3 regions of the Streptomyces sp. XD-27 genome follow, and region 3 is predicted to be linked to each of the others. Evidence: riboswitches for the same ligand, from Rfam matches in the RefSeq annotation. Region 3 holds a riboswitch; each other region holds the start of a gene.
What was found. Region 3 has a riboswitch for thiamine pyrophosphate ahead of thiC (phosphomethylpyrimidine synthase ThiC). Riboswitches for the same ligand answer to the same signal wherever they lie in the genome.
Positions count from the first base shown of each region.

Region 1: another riboswitch for thiamine pyrophosphate. It lies ahead of thiO (glycine oxidase ThiO); the one in region 3 lies ahead of thiC (phosphomethylpyrimidine synthase ThiC).
Region 2: another riboswitch for thiamine pyrophosphate. It lies ahead of Q3Y56_RS25850 (thiamine ABC transporter substrate binding subunit); the one in region 3 lies ahead of thiC (phosphomethylpyrimidine synthase ThiC).

Region 1 is NZ_CP130713.1:1,866,686-1,871,049, forward strand. It holds gene Q3Y56_RS07935 (Rv2175c family DNA-binding protein) at 1-47, opposite strand, end outside; gene Q3Y56_RS07940 (NAD(P)/FAD-dependent oxidoreductase) at 173-1,384, opposite strand; TPP riboswitch at 1,614-1,728, shown strand; gene thiO (glycine oxidase ThiO) at 1,726-2,901, shown strand; gene thiS (sulfur carrier protein ThiS) at 2,898-3,098, shown strand; gene Q3Y56_RS07955 (thiazole synthase) at 3,101-3,895, shown strand; gene pknB (Stk1 family PASTA domain-containing Ser/Thr kinase) at 4,012-4,364, shown strand, end outside.
Region 2 is NZ_CP130713.1:5,899,558-5,903,921, reverse strand. It holds gene Q3Y56_RS25855 (iron ABC transporter permease) at 1-572, opposite strand, end outside; gene Q3Y56_RS25850 (thiamine ABC transporter substrate binding subunit) at 668-1,750, opposite strand; TPP riboswitch at 1,747-1,851, opposite strand; gene rlmN (23S rRNA (adenine(2503)-C(2))-methyltransferase RlmN) at 1,931-3,037, opposite strand; gene Q3Y56_RS25840 (phosphatidate cytidylyltransferase) at 3,129-4,268, opposite strand; gene frr (ribosome recycling factor) at 4,268-4,364, opposite strand, start outside.
Region 3 is NZ_CP130713.1:4,160,945-4,165,308, reverse strand. It holds gene Q3Y56_RS17960 (hypothetical protein) at 1-104, opposite strand, end outside; gene thiC (phosphomethylpyrimidine synthase ThiC) at 200-1,951, opposite strand; TPP riboswitch at 1,944-2,079, opposite strand; gene Q3Y56_RS17950 (YibE/F family protein) at 2,174-3,535, shown strand; gene Q3Y56_RS17945 (SsgA family sporulation/cell division regulator) at 3,578-4,015, opposite strand; gene Q3Y56_RS17940 (IclR family transcriptional regulator) at 4,127-4,364, opposite strand, start outside.

The DNA.
Region 1 (4,364 bases), 2.3 Mb from region 3:
AGCCAGGCGGCCACGAGAGCATCGGTCTTTGCGTCAATCTCGGTCACGGGTCCAAGACTGCCATCCGGGACTGACAACCGGCGAACGCTCCGCGTCCCCTTGATTCACGCCGCCGGCCGCCCCGCGGAGCGCCCGCGGGGCCACACGGCGTGCCCCGCCGGGGCCACCGGGCTCACCGTGCCGCGAGTTTGAGCGGAACTGAGGCGTCCGCCGCCTTCGCCCGGTCGATCCGCGCGCCGCTCTCGATGAGCTTGCGGCCCTGCGCCAGGTCACGCGGTCGGCCCACCGCCAGCAGAGCGACCAGGGCGCCGTCCCGCAGCCAGCACACGCTCCACGCCGCACCGCTCGGGTCCCCGCGCCAGAGCAGTTCGTCGGCGGCGGCGTGGTGGCCCGCGTACTGCACGAAGCGGCCGAACTGCTCGGACCAGAAGTACGGCACCGGGTCGTACACCGCGCCGGCGAAGTGCGGCCGCTGCGAGCCGACCAGGTTGGCGGCCACGGTCCGCGGCCCCTGCAACGCGTTGTCCCAGTGGTGCACCAGCAGCCGCCTGCCGTAGCGGGCGGACGGGAACGAGGCGCAGTCGCCCACGGCGTACACGTCGGGCGCCGAGGTCCGCAGCCGCTCGTCGGCGAGCACGGAGCCGTCCGCGGCCAGGTCGATGCCCGAGTCGGCCAGCCAGTCGGTCGCGGGCCGGGCGCCGATGCCGACGAGCACCGCGTCCGCCCGCAGCCGCCTGCCGCCCTCGGGGCCCCCGGCCCGGGCGGCGCCGCCGGGGGCCAGCAGCACGGCGCCCTCCTCGACCGCGGCGACCCGCGTGCTGGTGATCAGCTCGGCGCCGCTGTCCAGGTACCAGCCCGCCATGTACGCGGCGACCTCGGGCGGCAGCGCTCCCGCGAGCGGCCGCTCCGCCGCCTCCACGACGGTCACCGCGCAGCCCGCCTCGCGCGCCGCGGTGGCGAACTCCGCGCCGATCCAGCCCGCCCCGACCACCACGATGTCGTGCCGCGCGGCCAGGACCGGGCGCAGCCGTTCCGCGTCGTCGAGGGTGCGCAGCAGGTGGACGCCGGGCACCTGCTCGGCGCCGGGCAGGGAGATCGGGTCGGCGCCGGTGGCGATCACCAGGTGGTCGTAGGGCAGCGGACCGGCGTCGGTCCGCACGCTCCGCCGCTCCAGGTCCACTCCGGTGGCCCGGCTGCCCAGCCGCAGGTCGACGCCGAGCGCCGCGAAGTCCACGTCGAACGTGGCGCCTTCGGCCTTGCCCAGCAGCAGCGCCTTGGACAGCGGCGGCCGGTCGTACGGCTGGTGGGGCTCGGCGCCCAGCAGCGTGATGGCGCCGGGCCAGCCCTCCTCGCGCAGCGCGACGGCGGTCTGGACCCCGGCCATCCCGGCGCCGACGATCACGACTCTCCCCCGGGTCCCGCCGGGGGCCTGTCCACCGTCGCCCGTATCGGTCCGCTTCCGCTCGCTCAGCCCATCGGTCACCTGATCATCGTAGGTCGGTACCGCCGGTCGGCCGGAACACCGCGCGAGGAGATCTCTGACACATCGTCAGCTATCCGGGCCGTCTCGCTCGCCCTTCCGGCCGCTTCGGCGGGCGTACTAGGGTGTCGGCACACGCACTCGCGGGAGCCCGGACGCACCGGGCTGAGAGGGAGGCTGAGGCGGCCTCCGACCGTACGAACCTGATCCGGGTCATGCCGGCGAAGGGAGGGGCGAGAAGGCCCATGCACGCAACGGACAGACCGTACGACGTCCTCGTGGTCGGCGGCGGCATCATCGGCCTGGTCACGGCCTGGCGGTCGGCGCAGCGGGGGCTGCGCACCGCGGTGGCCGATCCGGCGCCCGGCGGCGGCGCCGCCCAGGTGGCGGCCGGGATGCTGGCCGCCGTCACCGAACTCCACTACGGCGAGGAGACACTGCTCGGCCTCAACCTCGCCTCCGCGCGCCGCTACCCGGACTTCACGGCCGAGCTGGAGGAGGCGAGCGGGCAGGACACCGGTTTCCGCGCCTGCGGCACCCTCGCCGTCGCCCTCGACGCCGACGACCGCGCCCACCTGCGGGAGCTGCACGCGCTCCAGCAGCGCTGCGGGCTGGACGCGCAGTGGCTCAGCGGCCGTGAGTGCCGCCGCCTGGAGCCGATGCTGGCCCCCGGCGTGCGGGGCGGACTGCGCGTGGACGGCGACCACCAGACCGATCCGCGGAGGCTCGCGGCGGCGCTGCTGACCGCGTGCCGGCGCGCCGGGGTCGCCTTCCACCCCTCGCGGGCGGACCGGGTCGAGATGAGCGGGGACACCGTCACCGGCGCCGAGCTGGCCGGTGGCACCCGCCTCGCCGCGGGTCAGACCGTCCTGGCCGCGGGCAGTCACAGCGGGCGGATCGCGGGGCTGCCCCCGGCCGTGCTGCCGCCGGTCCGCCCGGTCAAGGGGCAGGTGCTGCGGCTGCGGGTCCCCGCCGCGTACGCGCCGTTCCTGTCCCGGACCGTACGGGCGGTCGTGCGCGGCGGACACGTCTACCTGGTGCCGCGGGAGAACGGCGAGCTGGTGGTGGGCGCGACCACCGAGGAGCTGGGCTGGGACACCACCGTCACCGCGGGCGGCGTCTACGAGCTGCTCCGCGACGCCCACGAGCTGGTGCCCGGCATCACCGAGCTGCCGCTCGCCGAGACCAGCGCCGGGCTGCGCCCCGGCTCCCCCGACAACGCCCCGCTGCTGGGCCCGACGGCCCTGCCGGGGCTGCATCTGGCCACCGGCCACCACCGCAACGGCGTCCTGCTCACCCCGGTCACCGGCGATGTCATGGCCGAGGTGCTGACCTCCGGCTCGCTGCCCGAGCAGGCCCGCCCGTTCTCCCCGCAGCGGTTCCCCACCTCCCCCTCATCCGATCAGGAGCAGTCCGCATGACCGTCAGCGTCAACGGTGAGCCGCGCGAAATCCCCGAGGGCCTCACCCTCGACCGGCTCGTGGCCGGCTTCACCGCCGCCCCCAGCGGGGTCGCGGCGGCCGTCAACGAGACCGTCGTACCGCGCGGCCAGTGGCCGTCCACCCCGCTCCGTGACGGCGACCGCGTCGAGGTCCTCACCGCGGTCCAGGGAGGCTGACCATGGCGGACGACCCCCTCGTCATCGCCGGGACCGCCTTCGACTCCCGGCTGATCATGGGCACCGGCGGGGCGCCGAGCCTCGACGTGCTGGAGCGGGCGCTGCTGGCGTCCGGGACCGAGCTGACGACCGTGGCCATGCGCCGCCTCGACCCGACCGTGCAGGGCTCGGTGCTCTCCGTGCTGGAGCGGCACGGCATCCGGGTGCTGCCGAACACCGCGGGCTGCTTCACCGCGGGTGAGGCCGTGCTGACCGCGCGGCTGGCCCGGGAGGCGCTGGGCACCGACTGGATCAAGCTGGAGGTGGTGGCGGACGAGCGGACCCTGCTGCCCGACCCGGTCGAGCTGCTGGACGCCGCCGAGACGTTGGTCGACGACGGGTTCACGGTCCTGCCGTACACCAACGACGACCCCGTGCTGGCCCGCCGGCTGGAGGAGGCCGGCTGCGCCGCGATCATGCCGCTGGGGTCCCCCATCGGCTCCGGTCTGGGCATCCGCAACCCGCACAACTTCCAGCTGATCGTCGAGCGGGCGCGGGTCCCGGTGATCCTCGACGCGGGCGCCGGGACCGCCTCGGACGCGGCGCTGGCGATGGAGCTGGGCTGCGCGGCGGTGATGCTCGCCTCGGCGGTCACCCGGGCGCAGGAGCCGGTGCTGATGGCGGGCGCCATGCGGCACGCGGTCGAGGCGGGGCGGCTGGCGTACCGCGCGGGCCGGATTCCGCGCCGGCACTTCGCGCAGGCGTCGTCGCCGACCGAGGGCCTGGCGGACTTCGACCCGGAGCGTCCGGCGTTCTGACCCGCGCCGCCGGGGCCCGGTCCCCGGCCGTGGCCATGTCACCGTTCGGCTGCAGTACGGCGGCCTGGACCCACGGGTAGAGGGCCGGTGCGAGTCGGCTCGTAGACTGCGTTGTCGTGGATACGACCCTCCAGGACCCCTTGGTCGGGCAGGTGCTCGACGGCCGGTACCGCGTCGAGGCGCGGATCGCGGCCGGTGGCATGGCCACGGTCTACCGGACCGTGGACACCCGGCTGGACCGGGTGCTCGCCCTCAAGGTGATGCACCCCTCGCTCGCCGCCGACGCCGCCTTCGTCGAGCGCTTCATCCGCGAGGCCAAGTCCGTGGCCCGGCTCGCCCACCCCAACGTGGTGGGCGTCTACGACCAGGGGACCGACGGGACGTACGTCTATCTCGCGATGGAGTACGTCGCGGGGTGCACCCTGCGGGACGTGCTGCGCGAGCGCGGCGCCCTGCAGCCGCGCGCCGC
Region 2 (4,364 bases), 1.7 Mb from region 3:
AGGAAGACCATGAGCGCGGCGGCGGCCACCGCGGGGGCGAGCGCGGGCAGGGTGACGCGCCGCCAGGCCGCCAGGCGGCCCGCTCCGAGGACCCGCGCCGCCTCCTCCTGGCGCGGGTCGAGCTGCGCCCACAGCCCGCCGACGGTCCGTACGACGACCGCGTAGTTGAAGAACACGTGCGCCAGCAGGATCGCCCAGACGGTGGTGTCCAGGCGTATGCCCCACAGGTCGTCCAGCAGTCCGCCGCGGCCGAGCAGTGCCAGGAAGGCGGTGCCCACGACGACGGTGGGCAGGACGAACGGCACGGTGACCACGGCGCGCAGCAGGTGTCTGCCGGGGAAGTCCAGGCGTGCGAAGACGTACGCGCCGGGCAGGGCGAGGGCCAGGGTCAGGGCAGTGGAGGCGGCCGCCTGCCAGGTGGTGAACCACAGGACGTCGCGGACGCCCGGGTCGCCGAGCACCTCGCCGATGCGGTCGAACCGCCACCGGCCGTCGGCCTTGAGCCCGCGGGTGACGATGGCGGCCACCGGATACGCGAAGAAGACCGCGAAGAAGGCCAGCGGCAGGGCCATCAGGCCGAGCCGGACCGCCGCGCCGCGCGGGTTACGGCGGCGCGGCGCGGCGGCCGGGCTCGTCTTCACCGGCCGGTTGTCGGCAGGACGGGTCTTTACAGGACGAGGGAGGACCATGACTTGATCCACGGCTCACGGTTCTCGGCGATCTTCTCGGGAGCCATGGTCTCGGGGTGGTCCACCTTCGCGCCGAACTCGGTGAACAGCTTCGGCAGCTCGGCCCCCTTGAGGACCGGGTTGACCCACATGTTCAGCGGGATGTCCTCCTGGAACCGCTTGCTGATCAGGAAGTCCAGCAGGGCCTTGCCGCCTTCCTCGTTCCGGGCGCCCTTGAGCAGGCCCGCGAACTCGGTCTGCCGGAAGCAGGTGCCGGTCGCGACGCCGGTCGGCGCCTTCTTGGGCTGCGGCTTGGCGTAGTACACCTCGGCCGGGGGGCTGCCGGCGTAGGAGACGACCAGGGGCCGGTCGCCGCCGGCCTTCTTGCCTCCGGCGGAGCCGGAGAACCGGTCGTTGTAGGCCTGGCTCCAGCCGTCGACCACCTCGACGCCGTTGTCCTTGAGCTTCTTCCAGTAGTCGCGCCAGCCGTCGTCGCCGTACCGGGCGGCGGTGGCCAGGAGGAAGGACAGGCCGGGCGAGGACGTGGCGGCGTTCTCGGTGACCAGCAGGTTCTTGTACTGGGGCTTGACGAGGTCGTCGAAGGTCTGCGGCGGCGCCAGCTTCTTGTCGGCGAAGTACTTCTTGTCGTAGTTGACGCAGACCTCGCCGGTGTCGACGGGCGTCACGCGGTGCTTGTCCCGGTCGTACTGGACCGAGGCCGGGATCCGGTCCAGGCCCTTGGCCTCGTACGGGGTGAACAGGTCGTTGTCCAGCGCGCGGGAGAGCAGGGTGTTGTCGACGCCGAAGAGGACATCGCCTTCGGGGTGCCCCTTGGTCAGCACCGCCTTGTTGACGGCGACCCCGGCGTCCGCGTTCTCGAGGACCTTCAGCTTGTAGCCGCTCTTCCGTTCGAACTCCTTCTGTACCTCAGGGGAGAGTGCGAACGATTCGTGGCTGACCAGGGTGACGGTCTTGGAGCCACCGCTGTCGGCCTCGTCGGAGCCGTCGCAGGCGGCGAGGGTGGTGGTGGCGAGCGCGCCGAGGAGGGCGGCCCCGAGGGCGCGCCGAAGGCTGGTGTTCATCGGTTGTGCTGACTCCCTACGCCGGTATGACCCGGATCAGGTCCGAGGGTCTGCGGCGGTGCCGCACTCTCAGCGCTGTGTGCGCTCCCCTGTCGGATTGTTCATTTGTGCGAAGGCACAGTACCAGCCACCGTGTACCAGCCACCGTGCCGTGCTCAGCAGGGCCGTTCCGGCCTCGGCTCAGCGCTCGGCGGCCGCGAGCTGCCCGCAGGCGCCGTCGATCTCCTGGCCCCGGGTGTCCCGCACGGTCACGGGCACGCCGTGGGCCTCAAGCGCGGCCACGAACGCCTTCTCGTCCTCGGGGCGGGAGGCGGTCCACTTCGACCCGGGCGTCGGGTTCAGCGGGATGAGGTTCACATGCACCCGGTGGCCCTTGAGCAGCCGTCCCAGCAGGTCGGCCCGCCACGCCTGGTCGTTGATGTCCTTGATCAGCGCGTACTCGATGGAGATCCGGCGGCCGGACTTCTCGGCGTACTCCCAGGCGGCGTCGAGGACCTCGCGGACCTTCCAGCGGGTGTTCACCGGGACGAGGGTGTCGCGCAGCTCGTCGTCGGGCGCGTGCAGCGAGACGGCGAGGCGGCACTTGAAGCCTTCGTCCGCGAACCGCAGCATCGCCGGCACCAGGCCGACCGTGGAGACGGTGATGCCGCGCTGCGACAGCCCCAGCCCGTCCGGCTCGGGGTCGGTGAGCCGCCGGATGGCGCCGACGACGCGGTTGTAGTTGGCCAGCGGCTCGCCCATCCCCATGAAGACGATGTTCGACAGCCGCGCCGGTCCACCGGGGATCTCCCCGTCGCGCAGGGCCCGCATCCCGTCGACGATCTGGTGCACGATCTCGGCGGTGGACAGGTTCCGGTCGAGTCCCGCCTGGCCGGTGGCGCAGAACGGGCAGTTCATGCCGCACCCGGCCTGCGAACTGATGCACATGGTGACCCGGTCCGGGTAGCGCATCAGGACCGATTCGACGAGCGTGCCGTCGAAGAGCCGCCACAGGGTCTTGCGCGTGGTGTCGTCATCGCAGGAGATGTGCCGTACGACGCTCATGAGGTCGGGCAGCAGCTCACTGGCCAGCTTCTCGCGGGCCGCCGCCGGGATGTCGGTCCACTGCGCCGGGTCGTGGGCGTACCGGGCGAAGTAGTGCTGCGACAGCTGCTTGGCGCGGAACGGCTTCTCACCGATGGCGGCGACGGCCTCGCGGCGCTCGGCGGGCGAGAGGTCGGCGAGATGCCGCGGCGGCTTCTTGGCTCCGCGCGGGGCGACGAAAGTGAGTTCTCCGGGCTTCGGCATGGTCGTACCAGTGTCGCAGACGTGAGCGGAGGGCCCCGCCATCCTGTGGATAACGGGGCCCTCCGGCACGTTCGTGCAGTTCAGCGGCGGTTCATCCCTGCCCGACGAAGATCACGAGCAGCAGCCACACCACCGGCGCCGTCGGCAGCAGCGAGTCCAGCCGGTCCATGATGCCGCCGTGACCGGGGAGCAACTTGCCCATGTCCTTGATCCCGAGGTCCCGCTTGATCATGGACTCGCCGAGGTCGCCGAGGGTCGCGCTGATCGCGACGGCGAGCCCGAGCAGCAGGCCCTGCCACCAGACGCCGTCGTCGATCAGGTACTGCATGCACAGCGCGCCCGCGGCCATGGCGAAGGCCATCGCGCCCAGCAGCCCCTCCCGCGTCTTGCCGGGGCTGATGCGCGGCGCGAGCTTGTGCTTGCCGAAGCGCCAGCCGACGGCATACGCGCCGGTGTCGCTGACCACGGTCAGCAGCAGGAAGGTGACCACCCGCTTCGGCCCGTCGTCGGCGGCCAGCATGAGGGCCACGAAGGTGGCGAGGAACGGGACGTAGAACGCCGTGAAGACGCCGGCGGTCACATCGCGAAGGTAGTTCTCCGGCGGTTCGGTCATCCGCCAGACGAGCACCGCGAGCGCGGTGAGCGCCACGGCGACCCACGCGCCCTCGGCACCGCGCGCGTATCCGGCGATGACCATGGCGACGCCGCCGACGGCCAGCGGGATCAGCGGGGCGCGGATCTCCTTGCGTTCGGCGAGCCGTGAGGTGAGCTCCCACAGGCCGACCACCACGGCGAGCGCTATCACGCCGAGGAAGACGGGCTTGTAGATGAACAGCGACGCGACGATGACCGCGCCCAGGCCGACGCCGACCCCTATCGCGGCCCGCAGATCGCGGCCCGCGCTCTTCTTGGCGGGCGCGGGCGCGGTCTCGGGGGCCGGGTCGTGGGCCGGGGTGGGACTGTCGCGGTGAGCAGGAGGAACGGGTGGTCGGGCTGGCTCGTGCGTCCGGCCCGCCGGTTCCGGCTCGTCACGGAACAGGGGGCCGCTCGGCCGAGCGGCCCCCCGGTCACGGTCGTCCTGGTTTCCGCCTGCGTCGGGCACGGTGGGCATGGGCCGAGTTTGCGCCGCTTCGCCCACCTTGTGCGCGGGACCCGCCGACATGGCCAGTCCTTGGTCGGTCGGGCCCCAGTATCCGGCGCGTGGCGGGGCCCCCCAGGCAGAGTCGTTCATCAGACCTCAAGCAGCTCGGCTTCCTTGTGCTTGAGCAGCTCGTCGACCTGGGCCACGTACTTCGCGGTGGTGTCGTCGAGCTCCTTCTCGGCGCGG
Region 3 (4,364 bases):
GGCTGCTGGAACAGCACCGCGAAGAGCATGCCCAGCACAGCGCCGACCACTCCGTTGGCCACATCTATCCCACCCATGTCAGGCAGGTTAGGGATGTCGATCACACCATGTGTGATCTTGTCCCTTCCGTTACGGCGCCCCGCACGCGACAGGCGGAGACCCCCCACAGGCCTCCGCCGCCGCAGCCCGCCGCAGTGGGTCAGTCCGCCAAGGGCAGGTACACGCGGTTGCCCGACTCCGCGAACTCGCGTGACTTCTCCGCCATCCCGGCCTCGATCTCGGACTCCGCCATCGTCTCGCCGTGCTGGCGGCGGATGTCCTGGGAGATCTTCATCGAGCAGAACTTCGGACCGCACATCGAGCAGAAGTGCGCGGTCTTCGCCGGCTCCGCCGGCAGCGTCTCGTCGTGGTACTCGCGCGCCGTGTCCGGGTCGAGGGCCAGGTTGAACTGGTCCTCCCAGCGGAACTCGAAGCGGGCGTCGGACAGGGCGTCGTCCCATTCCTGGGCGCCCGGGTGGCCCTTGGCCAGATCCGCCGCGTGGGCCGCGATCTTGTAGGTGATGACGCCGGTCTTGACGTCGTCGCGGTCGGGCAGGCCCAGGTGCTCCTTCGGGGTGACGTAGCAGAGCATCGCCGTGCCCCACCAGGCGATCATCGCGGCGCCGATGCCCGAGGTGATGTGGTCGTAGGCGGGTGCGATGTCCGTGGTCAGCGGGCCCAGCGTGTAGAAGGGGGCCTCCTCGCAGATCTCCTGCTGGAGGTCCACGTTCTCCTTGATCTTGTGCATCGGGACATGCCCCGGGCCCTCGATCATGGTCTGGACGCCATGCGCCTTGGCGATCCTGTTCAGTTCACCGAGGGTCTTGAGCTCGGCGAACTGCGCCTCGTCGTTGGCGTCCGCGATGGAGCCCGGGCGCAGCCCGTCGCCCAGGGAGTACGTCACGTCGTACGCGGCGAGGATCTCGCAGAGTTCCTCGAAGTTCTCGTACAGGAACGACTCCTTGTGGTGCGCCAGGCACCACGCCGCCATGATCGAGCCGCCGCGCGAGACGATGCCGGTCTTGCGGCGGGCGGTCAGGGGGACGTACGGCAGCCGTACGCCCGCGTGGACCGTCATGTAGTCGACGCCCTGTTCGGCCTGCTCGATGACGGTGTCCTTGTAGATCTCCCAGGTCAGTTCCTCGGCCTTGCCGTCGACCTTCTCCAGCGCCTGGTAGAGGGGGACCGTGCCGATCGGGACGGGGGAGTTGCGCAGCACCCACTCGCGGGTGGTGTGGATGTTGCGGCCGGTGGAGAGGTCCATGACCGTGTCGGCGCCCCAGCGGGTGGCCCAGGTCATCTTCTCCACCTCCTCCTCGATGGAGGAGGTCACCGCGGAGTTGCCGATGTTGGCGTTGACCTTCACCAGGAACCGCTTGCCGATGATCATCGGCTCGATCTCCGGGTGGTTGACGTTGGCCGGCAGGACGGCGCGGCCCGCGGCGATCTCCTCGCGTACGACCTCGGGGGAGACGTTCTCGCGCAGCGCCACGTACTCCATCTCGGCGGTGATCTCGCCGCGCCGGGCATACGCGAGCTGGGTGACCGCCGCGCCGTCCCGGCCCCGGCGGGGCAGTCTGGGCCGGCCGGGGAAGACCGCGTCGAGGTTCTTCAGGCCCCCGCGCGGCGCGGTGTGCTTGATCCCGTCGTCCTCCGGGCGCATGGGGCGCCCGGCGTACTCCTCGGTGTCGCCCCGGGCGACGATCCAGTTCTCCCGCAGCGGCGCCAGGCCGCGCCGGACGTCCGTCTCGACGGCGGGGTCGGTGTACGGGCCGGACGTGTCGTACAGCGTCACGTCCTGGCCGTTGGTGAGGTGCACCTGCCGGACCGGCACCCTCAGGTCCGGGCGGGAACCGGTGACATACGACTTGTGCCAGCCGATCGCGCGCGTGCGTGCATCCTGCATGGTCATGAGACCCACTCCCTACGCCGGCATTACCCGGTAACAGGTTCAGCGGTCGACGCAGCGGTTCTCCGTACCGTATGTACGGATATCAGCGCCCTCTCAGCCCGGTGCTCCGAGCTCCCGCGATTGCAAAGGTGCCACGAGGCTAACGGTTCCCCCGGCAGGCTGAACAGAGGGGCGCGCTTGTCTTGCGCTTGAGTCTCGTGCTGGTCTTGCGATGATCGGTCGGTGACCCCGACACCTGAGCCACACTCCCACGAGCCCTCCGGCGGCCACCCGCCCGGCCCCCACGGCCACGCGCACGGACACTCCCACGCGCACGCCCACGGCCCCGCCACGCCCGTCTCGGCGCATCTGCGCAAGGTCATCGCGGCGGTGCTGATCCCGTTCACCGCCGCCGTCGTCGCCGGGCTGATCGTGCTGTGGCCGGGCGGCGCCCCCGAGGGGCAGGGCGGCCAGCGCAGCGGACTCGGCTTCGACCAGGACACCGTCTCGGGCAAGGTCGTGAAGATCGAGGAGGTGAAGTGCGCCGATGTGGGCGCCCAGCCGCAGCAGCCGCCCGCGCCCGGGGAGGAGCCGGGGCAGCAGCCGAAGCAGTCGGACGAGCCGTGCGAGCGGACGACCATCGAGGTGACCTCCGGCAAGGACAAGGGGCGCACGTTCGAGGAGATCGTGCGGCCGGACGCGTCCCGCCACTACGACACGGGCCAGAGGGTGAAGCTGGCCTACGCGCCCAAGGCGCCGAAGAACCTCCAGTACTCGGTCAGCGATGTGGACCGCGGCTTCCCGATGGCGCTGCTGGCGGGCCTCTTCGCGCTCGCCGTGGTGGCCGTCGGTCGGCTGCGCGGGGTCTTCGCGCTGGTGGCGCTGGCGATCAGTTTCGGGGTGCTGACGCTGTTCATCCTCCCGGCGATCCTGCAGGGCGACAATCCGCTGCTGGTCGCGGTGGTCGGGGGCAGCGCGATCATGCTGATCGCGCTCTATCTGTGCCATGGGCTGACGGCCCGTACGTCGGTGGCGGTGCTCGGCACCCTCGTGTCACTGCTGCTGATCGGCCTGCTGGGGTCGCTCTTCATCAGCTGGGCGTCGCTGACCGGCAACACCGACGACCAGACGGGCCTGGTGCACGGCCTCTATCCGGACATCGAGATCCGGGGTCTGCTGCTGGCGGGGATCATCATCGGTTCACTGGGTGTGCTGGACGATGTGACGGTGACTCAGACCTCGGCGGTGTGGGAGCTCAAGGACGCGGACCCGACGGCGGGTTGGCGGAAGCTGTACGCGGCCGCCATGCGCATCGGGCGGGACCACATCGCCTCCGTGGTCAACACGCTGGTGCTGGCGTACGCGGGTGCGTCGCTGCCGCTGCTGCTGCTGTTCTCGATCGCGGACAGCGGCGTGGGCACGGTGGCGACCAGCGAGATCATCGCCGAGGAGATCGTCCGGACCCTGGTGGGCAGCATCGGGCTGGTCGCCTCGGTGCCGGTGACCACCGCGCTGGCGGCGCTGGTGGTCACCGCCGACCGCCGGCACCCGGAGGCCGCGCCCGCGGGCCGCGGGCGCCGGCGGCGCGCCAAGCCCCGCGGCTAGCTGCCACCCTCCGTGTGCGCCGGGGGAGTTGGGGCGACCTCGTCACCCCGCGTAACGGTCATGAGCGAGGATACGATTGAGCACCGCGTCCAGATCACCCACCGGATCGACGGCGTCCCGCTCGGCGCCGAACGGCACGAGCCGGTCCGTACGGTCCAGGAACGCCACCAGCGGCGCCGCCCCGACCCGGAACAGCGCGCGTTCGCCGCCGACCTGCAGCCGGATGAAGAGGTCGGACGTGTTCCCGCCGGGGACGGGCGTGATGTGCACATCGCCCTCGCCGGTGGGCCTGCTGAGCCCGTCGAGCAGCAGCTCGCGGGCGAACGCCCAGGTCACAGGGGCATCCCCGGGCAGGTTGAAGGTGATTTCCACGGCGTACGGGTCCTCGCTGTCGTACGCCAGCTCGACCGGGATACGGAAGGACAGGTCCTGGGAGACCACGAAGGACATCGTCACTTCCGCCTGGACTGTGTCGCGCATGTCTCGCATCGTTCGCCGCCCCGAATCGATTGGGAATGGCCGGATCGGACCCAACTGGCCCTCTTGACAACATGGTCCGCCAAGCACTAGCGGATCACAAGGAGTGTGATTTCAGATACTGATAGAGAACGAGAGGGAGCTGATGGCGTGGGGAACTCTGGAGCGTAGGGACTCCATTGCAGGACGGAGTCGTTCCGCTTCCCCGACGGGTACGGAAATGGCCAAGGAGGCCGCCGTGTCCCCTGCCGCGACCGGAAACGCGCCGCAGACCGTGCCCAAGACATACTCCTGCCGTTCGATGACCGGTTGCGAACGGTCTCGGGCGGCCAACCGCCGCCGCAGATCGCTC